DNA from 3 places in the Bacillus cereus group sp. BfR-BA-01316 genome. Region 2 is predicted to be linked to each of the others. Evidence: riboswitches for the same ligand, from Rfam matches in the RefSeq annotation. Region 2 holds a riboswitch; each other region holds the start of a gene.

Region 1 (4,758 bases), on a different contig from region 2:
TCCCCAAGGATCCACAATTAAAGAATGACCTGCAAACTCATTATTCGGATCCTTTCCGGCTCTATTACATGCTACAACATAACACTGGTTTTCAACTGCTCTCGCCTGTAAAAGCAAACGCCAATGCGCTAAACGTACTAATGGCCATTCTGCTACAACAAATAAAACTTTTGCACCTTTAGCAGTATGAACACGCATCCACTCCGGAAAACGAATATCATAACAAATTGTGCCAGCGCACTCTACATCATCTAGCGTAAATTCACCCGTACCATTACCCGCTACTAAATATTTATGTTCATCCATAAGCTGAAATAAATGCACTTTACTATATTCATTTACTAGCTGTCCTTCGCGGCTTACAACATACATCGTATTTGTAACACCTTGCTCTGTTTGCTTTGCTATGGAACCACCAACAATATGTACACCATATTGTTTCGACCATTCTTTCAACATTTCTTTCGTTTTCAATCCATCCCTATCTGCAATCTCAGAAAGCCTTGTTAAATCATATCCTGTTGTCCATAATTCTGGTAAGACGATAATATCTGGTCTTTCCTTCATCGCCTCGTTTATTTTACTTTTAGCATTCTCAATATTTTTTTCTACATCTCCAAAGATAATATCCATTTGAATACATGCGACTTTCATTTTGTCCGCCCCATTCTTAATTTTTTCTTTACAAAATACTGGAAAGATTATATCATTTGTCACTAGAATTGTAACAACTTTCAAAAGAGGTGGAAAGTATGAAATTATTTCAACCTTCCAAAGTAGTAACATCATTGCCAACACAATTTTTCGCTTCACTTGTTGCAAAAGTTAACAAAGTCGTTGCAGCTGGTCACGATGTTATTAATCTAGGTCAAGGTAATCCAGATCAACCAACACCGCAGCATATCGTAAAAGCTTTACAAGATGCTGCCGAAAAGAGCATTCATCATAAATATCCGCCATTTCGCGGACACGAAAGCCTAAAAGAAGCCGTAGCAGCCTTCTATCAGCGTGAATATGATGTAGTAGTAAATCCAAAAACTGAAGTTGCTATTTTGTTTGGTGGAAAAGCTGGATTAGTAGAATTACCAATTTGTTTTACAAACCCTGGTGATACCATTCTGGTTCCTGATCCAGGCTATCCAGATTATTTATCCGGAGTTTCTTTAGCAAAAGCGCACTTTGAAACAATGCCGCTTATTGCAGAAAATAATTTTTTACCGGATTATACAAAAATTGATGACTCTGTTGCCCAGCGAGCGAAGTTAATGTTTTTAAACTATCCAAATAACCCTACCGGTGCTACAGCATCAAAAGAATTCTTTGATAAAACCATTCATTTTGCTAATAAACATAACATATTAGTTGTTCATGATTTTGCTTACGGTGCTATCGGATTTGATGGTCAAAAGCCTGTTAGTTTCTTGCAAGCAGACGGTGCCAAAGATACAGGAATTGAAATTTACACTTTATCGAAAACTTTCAATATGGCTGGATGGCGTATTGCTTTTGCAGTGGGGAATGAAAGTGTCATCGAAACAATTAACCTATTACAAGATCATATGTATGTTAGTATTTTTGGTGCAGTTCAAGATGCTGCCCGCGAAGCACTATTAGGCTCGCAGTCCTGTGTGGTAGAACTTGTTAATAGTTATGAATCTCGGAGAAACGCTCTTATTTCAGCTTGTCACTCAATTGGTTGGAATGTAAACATTCCAACAGGATCATTCTTTGCATGGCTTCCTGTACCAGAAGGATATACATCTGAGGAATTTTCTGATATTTTACTAGAAAAAGCACACGTTGCAGTTGCTCCTGGTGTTGGATTTGGTGAGAACGGCGAAGGGTATGTCCGTGTTGGTCTCTTGCATACAGAAGATAGATTACGAGAAGCAATTAATCGAATTGATAAATTAAATTTTTTCAAAAAGTCATTGACAACATAAAAAATATCTGACAAAATTCAGTTATCTTAAAAATTTAAACATTTCTAAATACTTCTTATCAAGAGCAGGTGGAGGGACGAGCCCGACGAAACCCGGCAACCGATCTACAATTGTAGACACGGTGCTAATTCTCGCAGCGTTACGCTGACAGATAAGGAGCTGGTTGTAAAAAAACCTCTCCTTAGCTGAGAGGTTTTTTTATTTAACTAGGAGGTTATAACAATGAGCGGAATTATAGCGACATATTTAATCCACGATGATTCTCACAACTTAGAAAAGAAAGCGGAACAAATTGCAATTGGTTTAACAATTGGTTCATGGACTCATTTACCACACTTATTACAAGAACAATTAAAACAACATAAAGGCAATGTCATTCATATTGAAGAGTTAGACGAACAAGAACATATTAACTCTTATCTTGGCAAAAAAGTATCACGTGGAATCATTAAAATTCATTATCCATCGCTGAACTTCAGCCCAGACTTACCAGCCATTTTGACAACAACATTTGGAAAACTTTCGTTAGATGGGGAAATTAAACTAATTGATTTAACATTCTCAGACGAATTAAAGAAACAGTTCCCTGGACCGAAATTTGGAATTGAAGGCATCCGAAACCTTTTACAAGTTCAAGATCGCCCTCTTCTAATGAGTATTTTCAAAGGGATGATAGGACGGAATATTGGATATTTAAAAACTCAACTACGCGATCAGGCAATTGGAGGCGTAGATATTGTAAAAGATGATGAAATTTTATTTGAAAACTCATTAACACCACTTACAAAAAGAATTGAATCTGGGAAAGAAGTTTTACAATCTGTATACGAAACTTACGGACATAAAACTTTATACGCAGTAAATTTAACAGGGCGAACTTATGATTTAAAAGAGAACGCGAAACGTGCGGTGGTAGCTGGAGCAGACATTCTTTTATTTAATGTATTTTCTTATGGATTAGATGTACTGCAATCACTTGTAGAAGACGATGAAATTCCAATTCCTATTATGGCACACCCAGCTGTAAGTGGCGCTTATTCGTCATCGAAACTATACGGGTTCTCTTCTCTATTACTACTTGGAAAATTACTACGTTACGCTGGTGCTGATTTCTCTTTATTCCCATCACCATACGGCAACGTTGCATTAGAAAAAGAGGAAGCTCTTCTCATTACAGAAGCATTAACTGAGGAAGACCACTATTTCAAGAAAAGTTTTTCTGTTCCATCTGCTGGAATTCATCCTGGTTTCGTTCCCTTTATTCTACGAGATTTTGGTAAGGATGTCGTTATTAATGCCGGCGGCGGGATTCATGGGCATCCAAATGGAGCTCAAGGTGGTGGCAAAGCTTTCCGCGCTGCAATTGAAGCTACTTTACAAGGTAAACCACTCCATGAAGTGGATGAAATAAATTTGCATAGCGCACTACAAATATGGGGAAATCCTTCTCATGAGGTGAAATTATGAGTATTCAAGTATTTTGTGATTTCGATGGTACGATTACAAATAACGATAATATCATGTCCATTATGAAAAAATTCGCACCACCAGAAGCAGAGGAAATTAAGCAAAAAATTTTATCGCAAGAACTTTCTATTCAAGAAGGTGTTTCTCAATTATTCCGATTAATACCTATTAATCTACACGATGATATTATTCAGTTTTTACAAGAAACTGCTGAAATACGTACAGGTTTTCATGAATTCATACAATTTATTAATGAAAATAACATTTCCTTTTACGTTATATCAGGTGGAATGGATTTCTTCGTCTATCCACTCTTACAAGAAATAATCCCTAAAGAACAAATTTATTGTAATGCAACTGACTTTTCAGGAGAATTTGTTGAAGTTAAATGGCCGCACCCTTGTGACGAGCAATGTCAGCATAGTTGCGGTCTCTGTAAATCATCATTAATTCGTAAACTAAGCTCTAAAGATGATTTTCATATTGTGATAGGAGATTCCATTACTGATTTACAAGCAGCAAAACAAGCAGATAAAGTATTCGCCCGTGACTTCCTTATTACAAAATGTGAAGAAAATCATATTGCTTATACATCCTTTAACACATTTCACGATATTCAAGTCGAATTACAACATTTGTTGGAGGTGAAATCATGAAACAACTTTTTCGTCAATGGTATGACTTAAGTGAAATAAAAAAAGAATTAGCAACTCGGAATTGGTTTCCAGCAACGAGTGGAAATATTTCTATAAAAGTCAGTCATGATCCCCTTACTTTTCTTATTACAGCAAGTGGCAAAGATAAAACAAAAACCACTCCAGATGATTTTCTATTAGTAAATCATCAAGGAGTTCCCGTTTTAGAAACTGAGTTACGCCCTTCAGCAGAAACAATATTGCATACACATATTTATAACAGTACGAATGCCGGGTGCGTACTTCATGTTCATACAACTGATAATAATGTCATCACAAATTTGTATAGTGATAAAGTCACCCTTCAAAATCAAGAGATTATTAAAGCTCTTGATATTTGGGAAGAAGGTGCAACGATTAACATTCCTATTATCGAAAATGATGCTCATATCCCAACGCTTGGAGAGAAATTTCGAAAGCATATACAAGGAGATTCAGGAGCAGTATTAATTCGAAACCATGGCATTACCGTATGGGGCCGTGATAGCTTTGATGCAAAAAAAAGATTAGAAGCTTATGAGTTTTTATTCCAATTTCATATAAAATTATTATCAATTCAAGGAGGCGTTTCTAATGGCGCAAATTCGTATTCATGAGGAAAATACTCGTATTGAAAATGAAGTAGAAGTATCAAGCTTTTTGCAGGGAGAAGA
Region 2 (4,758 bases):
TAACTGCAGAAAAATATGCAGAAATGACAAACCAAGACTAATTATAGTCGAAGAAAAAGGACAGCCTTTGTGCTGTCCTTTTTTATTTTATGTACATAATAAGTTTTAAATCACATATAAATGAATCAGCTATTAGGGGAATAACTTCTCTTCGGTAAGATTTCATGTGTTTTTTGTGCGAAAGAACCTTAGCCAACAGGGCTAAACAGTCGGTTCCGCTTTTCGTTATGATCCAGCTCCAGCGGCTAGAACAGTCGGTCATTTCACTCCTTCACTTGAGGCAAAAGGCGCCTCTAGTTCAGGAGTTCCAATGCCCTCTTGTTCTGAGCGATCCGCTTCCGCTTTTCTTTTGCAAAAATAAACAGGAAACAACATGAAAATAACGAATATACTATATACTAAGTTAAAGGTTGTATAGTATATGGTGATCGGGTGATGACATATGATTTATGTGGAAAAAGTCATTATTGTAGAAGGTAAATCGGATAGAAGAAAGATTGAATCTATTATTCGTGAACCAGTGGAAATTGTTTGTACAAATGGTACAATTGGTTTGTCGAAAATGGATGAGCTCATTGATCAATTTTTTGATAAGGACGTATATGTGCTAGTGGATGCTGATGATGCAGGAGAAAAGTTAAGGAAACAATTCCGAAAAGAATTTCCGCAAGCAGAGCATATTTATATTGATCGCTCGTATCGCGAGGTGGCGACTGCACCTTCTTCACATTTAGCAAATGTGTTATGGGGAGCTGACATTGACGTTTATACAGAATATTTACGGTAAGGAATGATAGAAGTGATTGATTGGACAGGTGCCGAAGCTACAGCCCTAATAGGAAATGAAGAAAAAACAGTGTTATATGTGTATACACCAATGTGTGGAACATGCCAATTAGCAAAGAAGATGTTAACGGTCGTCGAGATGACGATTGAAGATTTGAAAATTGGAATGTTAGATTTAAATTATGCCCCGCATTTAGCGAAAGAGTATGGGATAGAAAGTGTACCGTGTTTACTTATTTTTGAAAATGGGACACTGATGAAGAAAATATATGCATTTCATTCGGTTGAATATTTATATACGGAATTAAAGTAGGCGGCAAAGTTTTTGCCGCCTCGACATATTTCTTGGGAAATATGTCGACATGCGTGATAGATACAGTATTTGTCGAGCGAAAGTAACAGGATTGCTCTTTAATAAGAGGGAATGGTATGTAATAGAAAGTGATATGAGGGATGTGATTTAGGATGAAATTATATTCTTTGCTGCAATCATTTGTAAATTACGCTAATGGTCAATATCATTTAGAACCGCTTTTAAGGCAAGGAGAAAGAACTGTTAATTTTCGTTTTGGAGATGAATGCTGTTCGTTACAAATTTCAAGAGATTATATAGAACTTTTGAAAGAGGCGAGAGGAACGGAACAAATCGTTTGTTTAGAGGAAGAGGATGTACAAAAATTAGTGACTGGAAATATGAGGTTGCAAAAGTTAATGAGTGATGGACGGGTACAATATTCTGGAACGTATCGAACGATGTTATTAGTTGAATCGATGTTTCATATATGTAAACCGATGTCAGTCGGAGCTTAAAATTCTGAAGTTTCTTTTTTTACGAAAATTTCTGTTGACACAGCATGTGGATATTGATACAATTCAATTCATAAAATATAGACAATTTCATAAATTTTAAATCAGACGAAAATTTAATCTGATTTCTCTTATTAAGAGAGGTGGAGGGACTGTGCCCTGTGAAGCCCGGCAACCGTCAACTTATGTTGAAATGGTGCCAATTCCTGCAAAGCAAATGCTTTGAGAGATGAGAGAGAGGTATAATGTTGTTATATACGCATATAAACCTTTCTGCTTCTCTAGAAGCGGAAAGGTTTTTTTGTTGTTTGAATGCGGAGGACATTCAAACAGCAAGATGAGCAGTAGCGATAGATTACACGCATCAAAAATAAAAAATTGCGGAGTAAATCTAAAATCTTTATGAAATCTAGCTCCAGCGGCTAGAACAGTCGGTCGTTTCATCCCTTCCTATGAGGCAAAAAGCGCCTCTACGTCAGGGATTCCAACGCCCTCTTGTTCTAAACGAGCCGCTTGCGCTTTTTATTTAAAAAAGGGGTGATACACCATGATTTTATTAGAGAATGTAAAGAAAATATATAAGGCAAAAAGCGGTGATGTCACTGCTGTAGATAACGCCAACTTACAAATAGAGAAAGGCGAAATATTTGGTGTTATCGGATATAGTGGCGCTGGGAAAAGTTCTTTAATCCGATTGTTTAATCAGTTAGAGAAACCAACGTCTGGGCAAATTACAATTGCGAATCGTGTGATTTCAGCAATTACTGGAAATGAACTTCGTAAGGCAAGACAAGAAATCGGAATGATTTTTCAGCATTTCAACTTACTTTGGTCACGAACTGTGCGTGAAAATATCGCATTCCCACTTGAAATTGCAGGTGTCGATAAGGCGGAGAGAAGAAAACGTGTCGATGAGTTAATTCATCTTGTTGGATTAGAGGGAAGAGGAGACGCGTACCCATCTCAGCTAAGTGGTGGACAAAAGCAGCGCGTCGGGATTGCAAGAGCGTTAGCTAACAATCCACAAGTACTTTTATGTGATGAAGCAACGTCAGCTCTTGATCCGGAAACGACGGATCAAATTTTGGATTTATTGTTAGATATTAATAAGCGTCTCGGATTAACAATTGTATTGATTACGCATGAGATGCACGTTATTCGCAAAATTTGTAATCGAGTTGCTGTAATGGAGAAAGGGAAGATCGTAGAAACGGGTCCAGTACTTGACGTATTCCGTAATCCACAGCAAGACATTACAAAACGATTTGTACAGCAGTTAACTGATTCTGAAGATACGAATGAAACGATTGAAAGTTTAATAGAAAAGTATCCAGATGGAAAAGTAATTCGTTTGCAGTTTGTCGGTGAAGCGGTAGAAAGACCGGTACTTCAAAGGTTAATGCAGCGCGGTGATATAGAAGTTAGCATTTTGCAAGGAAATATCGCACAAACGAATAACGGCTCTTACGGAAGTTTAGTCGTTCATTTAAATGGTGAAGAAACAGCAATCCAGCAAGCAATAGAAGGGATTCATCAAGATCAAGTAGAGCTGGAGGTGATTGCACATGGATAAGTTAATCGCAAATGTTGATTGGAATCAAATGTTAGAAGCAACTGGTGAAACGTTATATATGACGGCAATCGCAGCGCTTGCCACATTTGTTTTAGGACTTATTTTAGGACTATTACTCTTTATGACAGCGAAAGATAATTTATGGGAAAATAAAGCGATTAATACGGTGATTGGAGCGTTTGTAAACATTTTCCGTTCTATACCGTTCATCATTTTAATTATTTTATTAATCCCATTCACAAAGATTCTTCTCGGAACAATTCTCGGAGCGAGTGCAGCGCTGCCAGCTTTAATTATTGGAGCGGCACCATTTTACGCGAGAATGGTTGAAATCGCACTTCGTGAAATTGATAAAGGTGTAATTGAAGCTTCAAAAGCAATGGGAGCAAAAACAAGCACAATCATTTTGAAAGTATTAATTCCAGAAGCGTTACCAGCATTAGTATCTGGTATTACGGTAACGACAATTGCTTTAGTAGGTTATACAGCAATGGCAGGTGTTGTTGGTGCTGGTGGCCTTGGAACACTTGCTTATTTAGAAGGGTTCCAGCGAGGAAATAACGATGTAACAATCGTTGCGACAATTTGTGTATTACTAGTTGTATTTTTCATTCAGTGGATTGGTGATAGTGTAACGACTCGAATAGATAAAAGATAATGAAAAACGGGAGGGTATTTCAAATGAAAAAATTATTACTTACAGCACTTATTACAACTTCGATTTTTGGGCTAGCTGCTTGTGGTGGGAAAGATAAAGATGAAAAGAAACTAGTTGTTGGTGCTTCTAACGTACCGCACGCTGTTATTTTAGAAAAGGCAAAGCCGTTACTTGAGAAAAAAGGAATTGAGTTAGAAATTAAAAAATTCCAAGATTACGTGTTGCCGAATAAATCATTGGCGGATAAGGATTTAGATGCAAACTACTTCCAGCACATTCCGTATTTAGAAAAAGAAATTAAAGATAAAAAATATGATTTTGAAATAGCGGGGAAAATTCATTTAGAACCAATTGGCGTGTACTCTCAAAAATATAAGAGCTTAAAAGAACTTCCAGACGGGGCGACAATTATTATGAGTAATTCTGTTGCTGATCATGGACGTGGTTTAGCAATTTTACAAAAAGAAGGCATTTTAAAAATTAAAGACGGAGTAGATCCAGTTAAAGCGACTCCGAAAGATATTGCAGATAATCCGAAAAACTTAAAATTCAAAACGGATATCGAGCCTGGTTTATTACCACAAGTGTATAACAATAAAGAAGGCGATGCAGTTCTAATTAACTCTAACTATGCAATTGATGCGAAATTAAATCCAGAAAAAGACGCAATTGCAATTGAAGGTAGTGATTCACCGTACGCAAACGTAGTAGCAGTTCGTAAAGGCGATAAAGATAAGAAAGAAATTAAAGCTCTTGTAGAAGTGCTGCATTCTAAAGAAATTGAAGATTTTATTAATAAAGAATATAAAGGGGCAGTTGTTCCTGTAAAAGAATAATCGTTTGAAGAAGGGCTGGTGTATGCCGGCTCTTTTTTCTAACTACATAACTATAGGGGAGAAGGGGAGACGTCATATGAAAAAGATTATACTGTCAG
Region 3 (4,758 bases), on a different contig from region 2:
TCGTTATCTATACAGCTTATTACCTTCCTCCACTCTACCTCTGCATGATTTAATGCTTCATATATAAACAAATCTTCACACACCTTTTCAATCATATGAGGATTGTTCTTAAGGAAATTCCACTGCAATACTTTAGGAAGAAAATATGTTTCATATTCTTTACTTCCCTTTATTACCTCATCAACTTCTCTTTCACAAATCCCTCTTATTAAATAATCATTTCTTAATTGTACCTGAATTTGTTTTAACGTTTCACTACACTTCTTCAATTGGACTAAACACTTAATATACGTACGAAAAAGTTCGTCATCATAATTGCAACAATTTATAATACGATCGATTTCATTCATAAATTAAATCTTCCCTTTCTTTAACATCTCCTCTACGATTTGCACATTTTTCGAACTTTGTAATAAACGATTTAATACTGTTAGTAACTCTTCTTTTTCTAAACCATTCAGTTGTTCTTTAACTGTACTCTCACCAGCACTTTGAATATCATAAACGACCGCTGCCATATGCTTACAAAAATTCTCATAAGGACACTCACAGCTACTTTCTGTAAAATCTTCAAGATCAATAATCACTTCATAATTCCCTGCATTTCCAGTAACGAAAGCAAATACTTTCTTGTCGTGTATTTCAACATCTTCTACATGTCCTTCTTCATAGTATTCATGCCCTCTATCTATAATGTACTTTGGAATCCATTTCGTTATATCTTTTAATAAGTAAGCGTACATAACAACACCCCTTCCTTTAATTCCCTTTTGACTTCAAAAACCCTACATGTTATTCTAATAACTGTCAAGTAGCGAGTCTACGTGACAAAACGACTGACACCTATTCGGCGAAGGTGTCTCTTTTCATTTGCAGCCGATATGAAGTGCCTCTTTCAGGCACATTCAATCTTTGACACTACACACTCAACACCATTCCCTGTATCAGGCTGCTTTAGCAGTCTTTTACTCTACATACTTCAAAAAAAAGAGAGCTCAGCTCCCTTTTCCCGCTTTATAAAGTACCCCTTTTTCAGCATAGAGATATTCATCATCAGCTAAAGTAATTTTCCCATCCAGTTTGAGTTCATCTAATAATCTTGATAAATAAAATTGATGTAACATTTTTTTAGTGAATTTTCCTTCATGATGCGAAACGATATGTTCTTGAATATCTAACAATGATATTGGCTTATCCTGCTCTATCATATATTCATAAACTGTACTACGCAGTTTTACGTATTTTTCGAGTGTCACAGTACTTCGCAACCCCTTTCTTCTTATTATATGTTTTCGTAATCGGTTTTTTTGCAACAAAAAAACCTCTCCGATAAGAAGAAGTTACGTATATATCTTCGTCTTATCTCCCAGAACAAATATGTTCTGCTGGAATTAGCACCTGCATCGCGGTTGCTGGGTTTCATCGGGCCAGTCCCTCCACCTCTCTGGATAAGAAAATATTCACTTAAATCTTACTATACGTAATTTCACTTTAATTGTCAAACAAATACAACAAATTATATTTTCTTCCTTACTGTTCATACTATACATATATGAACATTCAAGGAGGATTATGAAATGCATCAAAATGCTCGCGGCTATGTACAAGATTCTTTTCAATCATTACAAGAAGCAAAACATTGTTTAGAAGAAGCACTACAAACTGTTGAAGAAGATTTTAATCGCGCACGTATTGAACAATCCCTTTACGCTGTAGAGCAAGCCCTTCAACGTTGCGATTACACCGTTCACATTTTAGAACAAGAATGAAAACTTCCCATCAAAAGATGGGAAGTTTTTTCAAATGGCATACTTCATCATTATTGCCGTTATTATTAAAAAATATACAGAATTAACAATTTCTAAAATCCCTACTTTTAATATAGAAATCTTTTTGCCATACAACATAATGGCCCGAATTACACTTGGTACAAATATGAGTGAACACCATGGATTTATAGTAAATACGATTACCGTTAATACAATATGATATCCCCAAGATATAAAACGATACTTCGGATTATTTTTTTCACGAATCATCGTTTTCACATAAAACGTACTTCCTAAAAAATATAGAAATGAAATAAGCGCAATGAATAATGCTGTTCTATCAATAAATTTCATTGAGAAATAATAACTTATTAAGCCGCCTATACAAAACACTATAATCGCGCAAATGTCATTTAGTAATGCTCGTTCATTTTTTTGACGAGCGTAATACATATTTACAATAAACAACGGAATCATTAATACTGCGAATAAAAGAATTCGCCATTCATATAATAAAGAAATCATCCCAAATACAAATGCAATGATAAAATAAACAATTGTAGCGTGTAGAAATTCTTTTTTTCGTCTTTTCCTTATGTACATGAGAAATGGATAAGTAGCTAGATAGATAAAGAACCAGGCTAAAAACAATGGGACATGATAAAAAGTAGGTTTGCCAAGTAATACACTTAATAGAAATGGAATAACAAGCATCGCCCATGCTCCATGCTGTTTCGGAATAACTAACTTCATTAACTATACACCTCCCTCTTGAAATTAGTTCTCACCTGCTATTATACAAATAATTTCATATAATAACGGATATATATTGAATCTATTTTTTGACAATAAAAAATGCTTCTTACAATATGTAAGAAGCATGAAAGAGGCAAACGAATATGTAAGTCGCGACCCTACCTTATATGAATATGCTTTTCTATGTCACCTTATGCTCATCTAATATACCGTATTTCTTTTTAAATCTTGTGAGGATCGTAATCCATGACGTACTAAATAACAGAAGGAAAATAACATTCGATATCGCGTGACTAAGATCGAAAGAAAAACTTGCGACATAGTAGGCAATAACTGTCTCCCACGTTGCTTCCTGTATAAAACCAAGAAGACCCCAAAAATTCATAATCCAGCCAAATAAAAATCCAACGACGAATCCGTACAACAGTCTTCCCCACAGTTTTTTCATTAAAAATGTATTACGTAATAGCCCAGCTATAAACCCGATCATGCCCCAAGAGAACATTTGCCACGGAGTCCACGGACCTTGTCCTAAAAAAATGTTAGATACAATAGCCGCCGTTGCCCCAATCATAAAGCCAGTTTCACTCCCAAAAACAATTGCAGAAACGATAATGACAAAAGAAGTCGGTTGTACACTTGGTAAAATAGAAAATGGTACCCGGCTAACCGCTGCAATCGCCGCTAACACAGCAACGATAACAATTTCACGTGAAACAAACGACTTCCTTTCAAAACGGACGTAGAAAGGTAGCATAATGACAGCTAATAAAAACAAACTACTTACCATGTAATACCCGTCCATAATAAGAGTCGTAAAGAGTAGTGTACATATTACAACGGCAAAAATAAATATTATAAATGCAACATATCGTTTGGACACGCTTCGTACACATCCTCCCACGTTAATGCAAATGGCAACTCTCTACGGATGAATCGGTTAATAGATGTTGTATAAAAGAAGTTACCACTAAAGAACTCTTTCGGTGCATCATTCATAATGACCTTCCCGTCAAATAACATCATACATTGATCAACGTATTTCGCTGCAAACTCAATATCATGCGTTGCCATTACAATTGTTGTACCTTCTTTTTGCAACTGTTTAAATAGCTCTCCTACTCTTTCCTTTTTCCATGGATCTAGTCCCTTTGTCGGCTCATCCAGTAATAATAAAGTTGGCTTTGATAATAACGTTGTACATAATGCCAGTAATTGTTGCTCTCCGCCGCTACAATCATGTGGATGCCGCTCTTTAAGCGAATCTAACCAGAACTTTTTCAACATCTCTTCTGCTATTACTTTTCCCTCTTCGCCATATAATTCACGCGCACGCTCATAAACCTCTTCCCATACTGTATCAAATGTAAAATGATAGTACGGATGTTGCGATACATACCCTATACTTTTAAATCGTTCTTTCGAATCAATTTTATGTATCACTTTTCCATTCCACTTTACCTTACCTCTTCTAGCTTTTTGCAATCCTGCTAAAATAGTTAACAGTGTAGACTTCCCGGTTCCATTTTTCCCAACTAGAGCTGTCCATTTTCCCTTTTCGATGTTCACTGTTAAATCTCGTAAAATAAGTGGACTATTTTTTTCATATTGAAAAGATATATGTTCTGCACTTAAAATTACTTCTTGCTTTTCACATTGTTCTACTTGCCCATTCCTATATGATATCGCTGAAAAATCATTCATTTTCATTTGCGCTTCTCGCACTGTAAATGGAATATCTTCTACATTCCACTCTAAAAACAATCTTGGAATTTGCGGAATGAATGGACGGAACTTTTCTACTGCCCACATGTTCGCTATCACACTTTTAGGAATATCATCGTAAACAATTTTCCCGTTATTCATACAAACGACACGAGTCGCTAGCGACATCACTTCATCTAAACGATGTTCACTTAAAACTATCGTAATTCCAAGTTCTTCATTAATACGTTTTAATAATCCTAAAAACTCTTTTGCAGCAATCGGATCTAGCTGAGCTGTCGGTTCATCCAGTAATAATAACTTCGGCTGCATGACTAATACTGCTGCTAAATTTACTAGTTGTTTTTGACCACCAGATAAAGTATGAACAGATTGATGTAACAAATCTTGAAATCCTAAAAAGCTAATGAGTTCCGCTATTCTTTTTTGAATAATATGTGATGGTAGCCCGATATTTTCTAAAGAGAATGCTAATTCTTGAATAACTGTATCCATTACGAGCTGATTT

The links. A riboswitch is a leader RNA that binds a small molecule or an ion and turns the genes downstream of it on or off. The one in region 2 is predicted to bind S-adenosylmethionine.
Positions count from the first base shown of each region.
Region 1: linked by a shared signal. The riboswitch ahead of mtnW (2,3-diketo-5-methylthiopentyl-1-phosphate enolase) and the one ahead of MR071_RS01125 (methionine ABC transporter ATP-binding protein) in region 2 are both predicted to bind S-adenosylmethionine.
Region 3: linked by a shared signal. The riboswitch ahead of MR071_RS22630 (hypothetical protein) and the one ahead of MR071_RS01125 (methionine ABC transporter ATP-binding protein) in region 2 are both predicted to bind S-adenosylmethionine.

Region 1 is NZ_JAKUGX010000007.1:147,090-151,847, forward strand. Features, by position in the region: gene MR071_RS08800 (carbon-nitrogen family hydrolase) at 1-738, opposite strand, end outside; gene MR071_RS08805 (pyridoxal phosphate-dependent aminotransferase) at 753-1,943, shown strand; SAM riboswitch class I at 1,996-2,101, shown strand; gene mtnW (2,3-diketo-5-methylthiopentyl-1-phosphate enolase) at 2,166-3,410, shown strand; gene MR071_RS08815 (2-hydroxy-3-keto-5-methylthiopentenyl-1-phosphate phosphatase) at 3,407-4,066, shown strand; gene MR071_RS08820 (methylthioribulose 1-phosphate dehydratase) at 4,063-4,701, shown strand; gene MR071_RS08825 (1,2-dihydroxy-3-keto-5-methylthiopentene dioxygenase) at 4,679-4,758, shown strand, end outside.
Region 2 is NZ_JAKUGX010000001.1:219,045-223,802, forward strand. Features, by position in the region: gene gcvH (glycine cleavage system protein GcvH) at 1-41, shown strand, start outside; gene MR071_RS01110 (toprim domain-containing protein) at 443-787, shown strand; gene MR071_RS01115 (thioredoxin family protein) at 791-1,099, shown strand; gene MR071_RS01120 (hypothetical protein) at 1,252-1,596, shown strand; SAM riboswitch class I at 1,722-1,829, shown strand; gene MR071_RS01125 (methionine ABC transporter ATP-binding protein) at 2,141-3,166, shown strand; gene MR071_RS01130 (methionine ABC transporter permease) at 3,159-3,824, shown strand; gene metQ (methionine ABC transporter substrate-binding lipoprotein MetQ) at 3,848-4,660, shown strand; gene metQ (methionine ABC transporter substrate-binding lipoprotein MetQ) at 4,737-4,758, shown strand, end outside.
Region 3 is NZ_JAKUGX010000040.1:20,184-24,941, reverse strand. Features, by position in the region: gene MR071_RS22640 (group-specific protein) at 1-350, opposite strand, end outside; gene MR071_RS22635 (SWIM zinc finger family protein) at 354-743, opposite strand; gene MR071_RS22630 (hypothetical protein) at 996-1,316, opposite strand; SAM riboswitch class I at 1,357-1,455, opposite strand; gene MR071_RS22625 (hypothetical protein) at 1,578-1,769, shown strand; gene MR071_RS22620 (YwiC-like family protein) at 1,800-2,522, opposite strand; gene MR071_RS22615 (ECF transporter S component) at 2,707-3,408, opposite strand; gene MR071_RS22610 (ABC transporter ATP-binding protein) at 3,381-4,758, opposite strand, start outside.